Regions from separate parts of the Streptomyces sp. NPDC015345 genome, predicted to be linked through region 1. Evidence: predicted binding sites of a transcription regulator. Region 1 holds the regulator's gene; the other holds the start of a gene.
What was found. Region 1 encodes HspR, which represses chaperone genes until heat shock. Its sites were predicted from a motif close to TTGAGNNNNNNNNNCTCAA; they were not measured.

Region 1 (6,328 bases):
GCATCCAGCTCTCCGAGATCGACCACGTCGTTCTCGTCGGTGGCTCCACCCGCATGCCGGCCGTCGCCGAGCTCGTCAAGGAGCTGACCGGCGGCAAGGACGCCAACAAGGGTGTGAACCCGGACGAGGTCGTCGCCATCGGCGCCTCGCTCCAGGCCGGTGTCCTCAAGGGTGAGGTCAAGGACGTCCTGCTCCTCGACGTGACCCCGCTGTCGCTTGGTATCGAGACCAAGGGCGGCATCATGACGAAGCTCATCGAGCGCAACACGACCATCCCGACCAAGCGCTCCGAGATCTTCACGACGGCCGAGGACAACCAGCCGTCGGTCCAGATCCAGGTCTACCAGGGCGAGCGCGAGATCGCGGCGTACAACAAGAAGCTCGGCATGTTCGAGCTGACGGGCCTGCCGCCGGCCCCGCGCGGTGTCCCGCAGATCGAGGTCTCCTTCGACATCGACGCCAACGGCATCATGCACGTGACCGCGAAGGACCTCGGCACGGGCAAGGAGCAGAAGATGACCGTCACCGGCGGCTCCTCGCTGCCGAAGGACGAGGTCGACCGCATGCGCCAGGAGGCCGAGCAGTACGCGGACGAGGACCACAAGCGCCGCGAGGCCGCCGAGTCCCGCAACCAGGGCGAGCAGCTCGTCTACCAGACGGAGAAGTTCCTCAAGGACAACGAGGACAAGGTCCCGGGCGAGGTCAAGACCGAGGTCGAGGAAGCCGTCAATGAGCTGAAGGAGAAGCTCAAGGGCGAGGACACGGCCGAGATCCGCACCGCCACCGAGAAGGTCGCCGCCGTCTCGCAGAAGCTGGGCCAGGCCATGTACGCCGACGCCCAGGGCGCGCAGGCGGCCGGTGCCGAGGGCGCGGCCCCCGGCGCCGACCAGGCCAAGGAGGACGACGGAGTCGTCGACGCCGAGATCGTCGACGACGAGAAGCCCGGTGACGCGAAGGGCGGCGCTGTCTGATGACCGAGGAGACCCCGGGTTTCGGCGAGAGCGCCGAGAAGCCTGACGTCCCCTCTGGCGCCACCCCTGACGACGCGGCGCCGAAGGCCGCCGAGCCCTCCTCCGAGGAGGGCCCGGCGGCCCCGGCCGGGGACGCGGAAAGCAAGACGTCCGCCCAGGACGTGGGCCTGACCGCACAGCTGGATCAGGTGCGCACCGCGCTCAGCGAGCGCACGGCGGACCTCCAGCGGCTGCAGGCCGAGTACCAGAACTACCGCCGCCGGGTGGAGCGGGACAAGGTGACGGTGAAGGAGATCGCCTCGGCGAACCTCCTCTCCGAGCTCCTCCCGACCCTCGACGACATCGGCCGCGCCCGTGAACACGGCGAACTGGTCGGCGGCTTCAAGTCGGTGGCCGAGGCGCTGGAGACCGTCGTCGCCAAGATGGGCCTCCAGCAGTTCGGCAAGGAGGGCGAGCCCTTCGACCCGACGATCCACGAGGCCCTGATGCACAGCTACGCACCGGACGTCACCGAGACGACGTGCGTCGCGATCCTGCAGCCGGGGTATCGCATCGGCGAGCGCACCATCCGCCCCGCGCGGGTGGCCGTCGCCGAACCGCAGCCCGGCGCGCAGACGGTCAAGGGCGACGAGTCCTCGGCCGAGGCCGACTCCCCCTCCGCCGATGAGGCGAAGGACAAGGAGACCGGTGGCCCGGACGAGGGCTGACGTCAGCAACGCATCTGTCGTACGTAGGAAGGAGGGACGTCGGGGATGAGCACCAAGGACTTCATCGAGAAGGACTACTACAAGGTCCTCGGCGTCCCCAAGGACGCCACCGAAGCCGAGATCAAGAAGGCGTACCGGAAGCTCGCCCGCGAGAACCACCCGGACGCCAACAAGGGCAACGCCAAGGCGGAGGAGCGCTTCAAGGAGATCTCCGAGGCGAACGACATCCTCGGTGACCCCAAGAAGCGCAAGGAGTACGACGAAGCGCGTGCTCTCTTCGGCAACGGCGGATTCCGGTCGGGTCCCGGAGCCGGCGGCAGTTCGTTCAACTTCGACCTGGGCGACCTCTTCGGAGGCGCCCAGGGCGGGGGCGGAGCGGCCGGCGGCGGCTTCGGGGGCGGTCTCGGTGACGTCTTCGGGGGCCTGTTCAACCGCGGCGGCGCGGGTGCCGGTACAGGCACGCGTACGCAGCCGAGGCGCGGCCAGGACATCGAGTCCGAGGTCACGCTGAGCTTCACGGAGGCGGTGGACGGCGCGACGGTGCCGTTGCGCATGTCCTCCCAGGCCGCCTGCAAGGCCTGTTCCGGCACCGGCGACAAGAACGGCACGCCGCGGGTGTGCCCGACCTGTGTCGGCACGGGACAGGTCTCACGGGGCGGCGGCGGCGGTTTCTCGCTGACCGATCCGTGCGTGGACTGCAAGGGCCGGGGCCTGATCGCCCAGGACCCGTGCGAGGTCTGCCACGGCTCGGGGCGCGCGAAGTCGTCCCGCACCATGCAGGTGCGGATCCCGGCGGGGGTCAGCGACGGCCAGCGGATCAGGCTCCGCGGCAAGGGCGCCCCCGGTGAGCGGGGCGGTCCGGCCGGCGACCTGTACGTGGTCGTGCACGTCGACGCCCACCCGGTCTTCGGCCGCAAGGGCGACAACCTCACGGTCACGGTGCCGGTGACGTACCCCGAGGCGGTGCTCGGCGGTGAGGTCAAGGTCCCGACGCTGGGCGGGCCTCCCGTCACCCTGAAGCTGCCGCCGGGCACGCCCAACGGCCGCACCATGCGGGCCCGCGGCAAGGGCGCCGTCCGCAAGGACGGTACGCGGGGCGACCTGCTGGTGACGGTGGAGGTGTCGGTCCCGACCTCCCTGTCGGACCCGGCGAAGGAAGCACTGGAGTCCTACCGCAAGGCGACTGCGGGCGTCGACCCGCGGGCAGAACTGTTCCAGGCCGCGAAGGGAGCGTGACCCATGGATAGGGTCGGCCGTCGTCGCAATCCGTATCAACTCACCGACGATACGCCGGTGTACGTCATCTCGGTGGCCGCCCAGCTGAGCGGCCTCCACCCGCAGACCCTGCGCCAGTACGACCGCTTGGGCCTGGTCTCCCCGGACCGCACCGCGGGCCGGGGCCGCCGCTACTCCGCGCGCGACATCGAACTGCTGCGCACCGTGCAGCAGTTGTCGCAGGAGGAGGGCATCAACCTCGCCGGCATCAAGCGCATCATCGAGCTGGAGAACCAGGTCGCGGCGCTCCAGTCGCGGGTCGCGGAGCTCTCCGCGGCCGTGGAGGGAGCGGCCGCCGCCATGCAGCAGCGGGAAGCGGCGGTGCACGCCTCGTACCGTCGCGACCTCGTCCCGTACCAGGACGTGCAGCAGGCGAGCGCGCTGGTGGTCTGGCGGCCGAAGAGAACGACGGAGCAGTAGCGACCGCCCTCATTCATGACGCACGACTCATGACGCCGACTCATGGCGTACGCGGGGCCGGGAGGGGAACCTCCCGGCCCCTTCGCGCGTTGCGGTGGGCGACTTGAGGGAAGTGGGATGCCATGGCCATGGTGGGGCTGTTCTGGATCGCCGAGGGCGATGTGTACGTGGGCGCGAAACCGTCCGGTCTGGCGGCCGGCGTGCGCCTGACCCCGGAGGGCGTACTGGCCCTCGGTGACAAGCAGTCAGGGATGTGGCCCTGGGAGGACGTACACGCCCTGGCGGTCGACGGCGCCCCCGTGAGGACGCTGAAGCGGCAGGTGGGCGCCCTGGTGGACATGGCCCTGACGGTCGGCCTCGGCGGTGGCGACACGGCGCCGACGGTGACGGTGCGGCTCGCCGACGCGCGGGGCGCCGAGCATGAACTGACCGCTTACACCGCCGCGGCGACGGGCTACTCCGCCACGGAGTACGACCTCTCGCGCGACCTCCTCGCCCGCCTCACCCAGGGCGCGGGCACCCTCCTGACGACACTGGCGGCGATGGCGGAGTGGGGGCGCGGCCGGGAAGGGGGGACGCCGAGGACGGCGGAGCGGGAGGCGTTGCTGAGGGAGTGGACCGGGGCGGGGGCCGACGGGTGAGGCGCCGGCCGGCCGTGCCTGTCACTGCTCCCGGTCGAGGATGCCCGACTGCCCGATGAGGAAGCCGAGTTGGGCCCGGCTCTCGCTGCCCAGGGTGGCGGCGAGCTTGGCGATGTGGACGCGGGCCGTGCGGATGTTCATGCCGAGGCGGTCGGCGATCTCGGCGTCCGTGAGGCCTTCGACGAGCAGGCCCGCGATGGCGCGCTGACGCGGGGTGATGCCGCCCTCGGAGACCTGCGGGGCGGCCTGCGGCCACATGGGCGTGGCCAGGCGCCACAGCCGCCAGAAGGTGGTGGCGAAGTACTCCACGAGGGCCGGGTGGCGCAGCTCAAGGGCGACGGTGCGGTCCTTGCTCGCCGGGATGAAGGCCACGGTCCGGTCGAAGACGAAGAGGCGGTCGGTGACCTCGTCCAGGGTGCGGGCCTCGGCGTCGCCGTCGAGCTGCTCGAAGTAGGCGAGCACGGGCAGGGAATGGCGCGTCGTGTGCTGGTAGAGGGTCCGCATCCGGCAGCCCCGGCTGAGGACCGCCTGGTCGCGCGGGAAGGCCTCGGCCAGGGTCTCGGGCGGGCGGGTGCCGCCGGGCTGGATGGCGAGGAACTCCTCCGTGACGTCGTCCATGGCGCGGTCGATGGCCGCGTTGATCCGGTCGAGGCCGTCGAGGACGGTGATGGCGGGGGCGGTGGGGATCCGGCCGGTGCGGAGGGCGCGCGGGTGTGCGGCTGAACCTGTCTCGCGGAGTTCCTCCACTCCCTGTGGCACGTGCTCCGTGTTCATATGTGCTCCCTCCCGCTCGGTTGAAGCGCCGCGATTCTATGCAGAGGACGCGGGGGAGGAGTGCGGGGCTCTGATTGAAGTGTCCACTTCCGTACAGAGACGCCCCGGGGTTGCCTCGAGGGCTACTGGGGGCGCTCCTTGTCGAGGATTCCCGACTGGGCGATGAGGTAGCCGAGCTGGGCGCGGCTGCCGCTGCCGAGGGCGGCGGCGATCTTGGCGATGTGGGCACGGCAGGTGCGGACGTTCATGCCGAGGCGGCGCGCGATGGCCTCGTCGACGTGGCCCTCGATGAGGAGCCTGGCGATGGAGCGCTGGACGCCGGTGATTCCGTCGGTGGAGGGTGCGTACGGCACCTCGTCGAGCAGCGGCGTCGCTCTGCTCCACTGGTGCTCGAAAACCTTGGCGAGGTACTCGACGATGCCGGGATGGCGCAGTTCCAGGGCGACTTGGCGGTCCTCCCTGGCGGGGATGAGCGCGACCGTGCGATCGAAGATCATCAGTCGGTCGATCAGCTCTTCCAGGGTCCTGATGTGCACGTTGCCCTTGGCCATGCGCGCCGCGTACGCGAGAGTGCCCTGACTGTGCCGGACGGTGTGCTGGTAGAGAGTGCGCATGGTGATGCCGCGTTCGAGTACGGTCTGGCCGCGCTGTAGCGCCACGGTGAGGGAGTCCTCGCTGCGGCCGCCGCCCGGCTGGGCGGTGAGTATCTCGAAGCGGCATTCGGACGTGGCTCGTTCGATCGCGGCGTCGATGTGCTCGACGTCCTCCAGCACGGTGATCGAGTGCGCTGTCGGCTCGGTCCGGGCCGTGATGGCCATAAATGGCTCGAAGAGGTCGGTGAGCTGCACGGCGAGTCGCCGCCGGTCCTGAATCTCCCGTTCGATGGGGTTGATCCGCTGGGCGAGCGCGGCGGACGGGGAGATCGGGCGGAACCAGGCGCCGTCGTCCGGGTCCGGGCGCAACAGGCTCGACTCCAGGAGGCAGGGCGCGTTCTCGGCCTCGGACCGTGCCAGACGGCCGTTGCTCAGTGCGCTGGCGTAAAGCCTCGCACCCTCGTCACAAAGTGGGGTCGCGGGGTGAGGATGTGTCGGTTTGGCGTCTCTTGTGAGCAAATCTCCACCCCCCAGGGTCCTGAACGTGCAGGAACATGATGCATCGACCCTGTGGCTTTGACGTGCTCGATTGAGACATCGTCTTGTTGAGCCGGGGGAGAGGAACCTACCAAGTGAGGACGAAGCCGACCATGTTTAAGCGCATGCTTCGCTCGGTGCTTGTCACCACCTTCTCCGTCGGGCTGGCCCTGGGCGCGGTGACCACTCTGGATCTCTCCTGGAACAGCGTGCCGGCCGGCGGATCGGCGACAGCCGCTCCCCAGTCGGACCTGTCATGGAATGTCCTGCCGAAGGGTGGCGAGGCATGAGCACCCCTCCTGACGACCGGACCTTCCGCCGGGAGATGGCCACCGCCTACCGCTCCGGTTGGCACTTCATCGACCTCGTGACCGCGATCCCCCACCGCGGTGACTCGTTGATGGTGACCC
Region 2 (6,328 bases), on a different contig from region 1:
CTCCCCCGCAGCTCGGCGACTTCCTGGCGTACGCCACGACCACCGCGCCCCAGGAGCTGGCGGCGCACTACGTACGGGTCTTCGACTTCAAGAACCGGCACAGCCTGTACCTGAGCTGGTGGCGGGACGGCGACACCCGGCGGCGCGGCATGGCCCTGGTCCGCTTCAAGGAGGTCTACCGCGAGCACGGCCTGGAGTTCACCGGCGAGGAGCTGCCGGACTTCCTGCCCGCGGTCCTTGAGTTCTCGGCGCGGGCGGGGCCCGTGCTGCTGCTGGAGCACCGCAGCGGCCTGGAGCTGCTGCGGCTCGCGCTGCGCGAGCACGGCACGCCGTACGCGGGCGTGCTGGAGGCGGTGTGCGCGAGCCTTCCGGGCCCCACCCCCAAGGACCGCGCGGAGGCGCTCGCGCTGGCCCGTTCGGGGCCGCCACGCGAGGACGTGGGCCTCGTACCGTTCGCGGCCTTCACCTCCTCCTCATCCTCCGCACTCATCGGGGAGCACTGATGAAAACGCTGCTGTGGGGCGCCCTTCCCTACATCGCCTTCGTCCTGCTCGTCGCGGGCACCATCTGGCGCTACCGCTACGACAAGTTCGGCTGGACGACCCGCTCCTCGCAGGTCTACGAGTCCAAGCTCCTGAACATCGCCTCGCCGATGTTCCACTACGGGATCCTCTTCGTGCTCGTCGGCCACCTGGTGGGCCTGTTCCTCCCCGAGTCGTGGACGGACAAGGTGGGCGTCAGCGAGCACACGTACCACCTGTTCTCGCTGTACGGCGGCACCGCGGCCGGCGTCCTGCTCGTCCTCGGCATCCTGCTGCTGCTCTACCGGCGGCGGACCAACACCCCGGTGTTCCGGGCGACGACCGCGAACGACAAGCTCATGTACCTGGTGCTGTTCGCGGCGATCGTGCTCGGCATGGTCGCCAAGCTGATGCACACCTCCGGCGACGGCTACAACTACCGTGATTCCATCGCCCCTTGGGCCCGCAGCCTCTTCACGCTCCGGCCCGACATCGACGCGATGACGGGCGTGCCCCTGATGTACGAGATCCACGCGGTGGTCGGGATGGTGCTCTTCGCCCTGGTGCCGTTCACCCGCCTGATCCACATGTTCAGCGCGCCGCTCCAGTACCTCTTCCGGCCCTACGTGGTCTACCGCGCCCGGGACCCGGAGCGGATCGGGGCGCGGCCGGAGCGGCGCGGCTGGGAACGGACGAGGCCCTAGGGCGTCTCGCTCCGGCCCCCCTCCTTGCCCTTGTCGTCCTCGTCCACGATCTCGGCGTCCACCACGCCCTCCTCGGTGGTGGATGCCGTGGCCGCCCCTTGCTGTGCGTCGCCGCCTGAGGCCGCGTACATCGCCTGGCCCATCTTCTGGCTGACCGTCGCCAGCTTCTCGGTGCCGGCGCGCAGGGCCGCCGTGTCGTCGGGGCGGTCCTTGAGGAGGCCCTTCACCTCGGCGACGGCGGCCTCCACTTCGGCCCTGGTCTCCGCGGGAATCCGGGCGCCACCACTGTCACCGCCGTCGCCGCTGTCCCGCAGGAACCGCTCCGTCTGGTAGACGAGCTGCTCGGCCTGGTTGCGGGTCTCGGCCGCCTCGCGCCGCCTGCGGTCCTCCTCCGCGTGCTGCTCGGCCTCCTGGACCATGCGGTTGATGTCGTCCTTGGGCAGCGCGGAGCCGCCGGTGACGGTCATGCGCTGCTCGCGGCCGGTCGCCTCGTCCTTCGCCGAGACGTGCATGATCCCGTTGGCGTCGATGTCGAAGGTGACCTCGATCTTGGGGACACCGCGCGGGGCCGGCGGCAGCCCGGTCAGGTCGAAGACGCCGAGCTTCTTGTTGTACGCGGCGATCTCCCGCTCGCCCTGGAAGACCTGGATGCCGACCGAGGGCTGGTTGTCCTCGGCGGTGGAGAACGTCTCCGAACGCCGGGTGGGAATCGTGGTGTTGCGCTCGATCAGCTTGGTCATGATGCCGCCCTTGGTCTCGATGCCGAGGGAGAGCGGGGTCACGTCGAGCAGCAGCACGTCCTTGACGTCGCCGCGGATGACACCGGCCTGGAGGGCCGCGCCGAGCGCCACCACCTCGTCCGGGTTGACGCCCTTGTGGGGGTCCTTGCCGGTGAGTTCCCTGACCAGCTCGGTCACCGCGGGCATCCGGGTCGAGCCGCCCACCAGGATCACGTGGTCGATGGCAGACAGCTTGACGCCCGCGTCCTTGACGGCCTGGTGGAAGGGTTCCTTGCAGCGGTCGAGCAGGTCGGACGTCAGCTCCTGGAACTGGGCCCGCGTCAGCTTCTCGGCCAGGTGCAGGGGGCCTTCCGAGGATGCGGTGATGTAGGGGAGATTGATGTCCGTCTCACTCGACGAGGACAGCTCGATCTTCGCCTTCTCGGCGCCCTCGCGCAGCCGCTGGACCGCCATCTTGTCCTTGCCGAGGTCCACGCCGTGCGCGTTCTTGAACTGCCGTACCAGGTATTCGACGATCCGCTGGTCCCAGTCGTCGCCGCCGAGCCGGGTGTCGCCGTTGGTGGCCTTCACCTCGATGACACCCTCACCCATCTCCAGGAGCGATACGTCAAAGGTGCCGCCGCCCAGGTCGAAGACGAGGACGGTCTGGTCCTCGCCCTTGTCCAGGCCGTACGCGAGGGCCGCCGCCGTCGGTTCGTTGACGATGCGCAGGACGTTGAGGCCCGCGATCTCGCCGGCCTCCTTGGTGGCCTGGCGCTGCGTGTCGTCGAAGTACGCGGGGACGGTGACCACCGCGTCGGTGACGTCCTCGCCGAGGTAGGACTCGGCGTCCCGCTTGAGTTTCTGCAGGACGCGCGCGGAGAGTTCCTGCGCGGTGTAGCGGGTGCCGTCCACGGAGCCGCTCTCCGGGAAGCGCCAGCCCCCTTCGCCCATATGGCGTTTGACGGAGCGTGCGGTGCGCTCCACGTTGGTGACCGCCTGCCGTTTGGCGACCTCGCCCACCAGGACGTCGCCGTTCTTCGCGAAGGCGACGACCGAGGGGGTGGTGCGCGCGCCCTCCGCGTTGGCGACGACGGTGGGCTCACCGCCCTCCAGTACGGCCACCACTGAGTTCGTCGTCCCGAGATCGATCCCGACCGCTCGTGCCATGGTCCAGTCCCTTCCGCCGCGAGCTCACGTCCCCCGTAACCAGGTCTACTCCATCTTCCATCACAAAACTTGAGCGGTCTCTTGTCAATGCCGCACGTGACGATGCCGCCACCCCGGAGCGGGGCGGCGGCATCGTCCGTGGGCGCCGTCGCGTCAGGCCAGCTTGGCCGTGAGCGTGATCGTCGTACCCGTCAGCGCCTGGCTCACCGGGCAGTTGGCCTTGGCGTCCTCGGCGGCGGCGACGAAGGTGTCCTCGTCGATGCCCGGCACGGTGCCCTCGACCGTGAGGTGGATGCCGGTGATGCCCGTGCCCGGCTGGAAGGTGACGTCGGCCGAGGTGGTGAGGCGGCTCGGCGGGGTGCCGGCGCCGGCCAGGCCGTGCGACAGAGCCATGGAGAAGCAGCTGGAGTGGGCGGCGGCGATGAGCTCCTCCGGGCTGGTCTTGCCGTTCGGCTGCTCGGCGCGGGCGGGCCAGGACACCGCCTGCTCCCCGATGCCCGAGGAGTCGAAGGTGACGGTGCCCGAGCCCTCCATCAGAGAGCCTTCCCAGACCGTGTGCGCGGAGCGCGTGGTTGCCACGATGCAGTTCCCTTCAGTGCGGTTCCGTGATCGGAGGTTCCGTTGCCACCATCCGATCACACTCGGGGCGCGATCGGGGCACGGGACGGCTCCGGAAGCGGGCGCGGTCGCCGGTCCGCGGGAGTAGGCGGCGCGTTCCGGGGCACTCGCGGTCCCGTCACGCACGACTGGAACGCGACCTCCAAGGAGTGTGACCATGTCGGCTTACGGAAGTCCGTCAGCGGCTTCTTCCGGGTCCCGCACGAACGGCCTCGCGGTGGCCGGACTCGTCTGCGGCATCGTCGGACTGTTCTTTCTCAGCATCATCCTCGGACCGCTCGCGATCATCTTCGGTGCGGTCGCCCTGCGTCAGAGGACCGGCAGCGGCGGCATGGCGAAGGCCGCCGTCATCCTGGGCGTCATCGACGTGATCCTGTTCATCGTCCTGATGGTGCTCGCCGCGTCCGGCGAGTTCAGCTGGTACGTCGGCGGCTGACCGAAACCCATCACCCGGCCGGGTCCCGGCGAGGTGGAGGCCACCGCCGGCCTCCACCTCCGTCGCGCTCCGGCACCGCGGCGGCCCGGCGCAACCGTGGCGACCTTTCGCGTGTCCAAGTACTGAGTGCCGGCAGGAAGAGCCGGCCGGCCACGGCGGGGGCGGGACGCGAGCCATGCGGAAACACTCGGTCGTCCGGCGCGTCACGCGGATCTTCTGGATCCCCCGGGGCGCGGAACGACGCCGCCCCATGCCGGTCAGGCGGTTGGCGGGACTCTGGCTGTCGATGCTCGCCCTGGGAGCCGGACTCACCGCACTGCGGTGGGACGACGCGCTCAACGGCTCCCACCTCATGACGATGATGCTTCTCTTCCACGTCGTCGACGACATCGTCGAAGGGGTACGGAACCGCTGGCCGGCCGCGCTGGCCGCGGTAGCACTCCTGTGGGGCACGAGCCGGCTCACCAGAGCCGTACTGCCCGCCTCCCTCGACGCGGCCTGGGCAGCGACCATCGCCGCCGCCGTCGGTGCCACGCTGGGGCTGGCGGTCGCCGCCACGATCACCCGGATCCGTCCTCTGCCGCGCCACAGGGGCCGCTGAGGTCGCCAGGTCGTGGAGCTGCGCGGGGTGAAGCTCTACACGCAGTACGGCCGGTTTCCCCGAGGCCGGTTCGAGCTACCGGGCGGTGGTGGAGTTCGTCGCCCGTACGACCACGGTCCGATTCGAAAGTGTGGTCCACGCTCCGACGACGCGGAACGTGTCACGGCAGCATCGTTGCCCCATGACCGTCACGACTGCGTCAACCGCCGTTCCCCGCCCTGTCTTTCCGGGACGCTGGGTGGGCGGCGCCTCTCTCGTCCTTGGCCCCCTGCTACTGCTCACCGGCATGCTGCTGCGCCTGCGCTTCGACTTCTTCTTCCCCGCGCAACTGAGCGCGTACGGACACCATCCGGACCTCATGACAGCCTCGTACAGCTTTGTGTCCGCCGGGTGGGTGCTGCTCTGGCCGGGAGTCGTGCTTCTCGCCGCCAGGATCGGCGAGAGATGCCGGGAACTGGCTCTGTGGGGCGGAGCACTCACGGTCCTCGGCCTCTTCGCCCGCACGTTTCACGCCGGTGTGGACCACCTGGCCTTTCAGTTGGTTGCGGTGCAAGGGGCGGCGTCAGCGACGCGAACAGTGAGCGAGACCTACGGCGCGTTCCACAGCTTCAGCACGCTGAACGCAGCCATCATGGGCGGCTGGCTCCTGCTGGCTATCGGCGCCTACCGCTCCCAAGTGCTGGGACCGCTGCGTGCGGCGGCCCTGGCTCTGGCATCGGCGATGCCGCTGGGGGTGCTGAAGGGAACGACCCCTCTATCGGTCGCCGCCGCTGAGGGACTGTGCATCGCGCTCGTTCCCTTGGGCGTGGCCGCGTTGCGCAACGGGCCGACCCCACGGGCGGCCACGGTCGCCGGAAGGCTTCTCCTGGTGGGCGCCGTGGGAGCCGCGATGTTCCTCTTCGGGCAAGCCGGATGAGCGCCCATCGGTATCGTCGAGCGATGCACGGAGTGAGGCAGCGTTTACGGACCGGCGCGCATCTGCTGGCGATCGACGCCTGCGTGGCGGCCGTCGTGACAGCCGGGTACGTGGCACTGGCCGACCAGGGTGCCTCAGACGGTCTGCCTCGGTTCTCCGGCCCGTGGTGGTTGGGCTGGCTGGTGGCCGTCTGTGTGGGAATGCCGCTGGCCGTTCGGCGCCTGTGGCCCCTGCCTGCCCTGGCCGTGGTTCTGGGCGCTTCGGCGACGGCGACACTGCTCGACATCACCCGTGACCCGTACATCTCTGCGGCCTTGGCCGTCTACGCGGTGGCGCTCACTGAGCCGACACACCGGGCTTTGGCGGCGTTCGCCCTGATCCTGGTTGTCTCGGCGGCCGCGGTCATCACCGGTGAAGCGGCCCTGACGCCCTCCGGCCCGTGGCCGGAAGCCACCGGCACTGCCGCCCTCGTCTGGCTGGTCATCGGGGCAGCGTGGGCCGCAGGGCGTGTCGTGCGCGAACGCAGATGCCGAGCGGCCCGACGAGACCGTCGCCTTACGGAGGAGGCACTGGCCGAAGAACGCCTGCGCATCGCCAGAGAACTGCACGACATCGTCTCGCACAGCCTCAGCGTGATCGTCGT

Region 2: a site for HspR is predicted at 3,184-3,202, ahead of dnaK (molecular chaperone DnaK). Genes of this name have one in related genera too.

The regions. Positions count from the first base shown of each region.
Region 1 covers NZ_JBIBTX010000005.1:293,874-300,201, reverse strand. Annotated here, with positions in the region: gene dnaK (molecular chaperone DnaK) at 1-971, shown strand, start outside; gene grpE (nucleotide exchange factor GrpE) at 971-1,678, shown strand; gene dnaJ (molecular chaperone DnaJ) at 1,724-2,914, shown strand; gene ACF062_RS22645 (heat shock protein transcriptional repressor HspR) at 2,918-3,373, shown strand; gene ACF062_RS22640 (hypothetical protein) at 3,496-4,014, shown strand; partial or broken gene ACF062_RS22635 (LuxR C-terminal-related transcriptional regulator) at 4,036-4,713, opposite strand; gene ACF062_RS22630 (helix-turn-helix transcriptional regulator) at 4,911-5,900, opposite strand; gene ACF062_RS22625 (hypothetical protein) at 6,014-6,208, shown strand; gene ACF062_RS22620 (hypothetical protein) at 6,205-6,328, shown strand, end outside.
Region 2 covers NZ_JBIBTX010000002.1:1,084,866-1,091,193, reverse strand. Annotated here, with positions in the region: gene narJ (nitrate reductase molybdenum cofactor assembly chaperone) at 1-503, shown strand, start outside; gene narI (respiratory nitrate reductase subunit gamma) at 503-1,225, shown strand; gene dnaK (molecular chaperone DnaK) at 1,222-3,114, opposite strand; gene ACF062_RS11075 (OsmC family protein) at 3,268-3,693, opposite strand; gene ACF062_RS11070 (DUF4190 domain-containing protein) at 3,890-4,168, shown strand; gene ACF062_RS11065 (hypothetical protein) at 4,344-4,769, shown strand; gene ACF062_RS11060 (hypothetical protein) at 4,951-5,685, shown strand; gene ACF062_RS11055 (sensor histidine kinase) at 5,709-6,328, shown strand, end outside.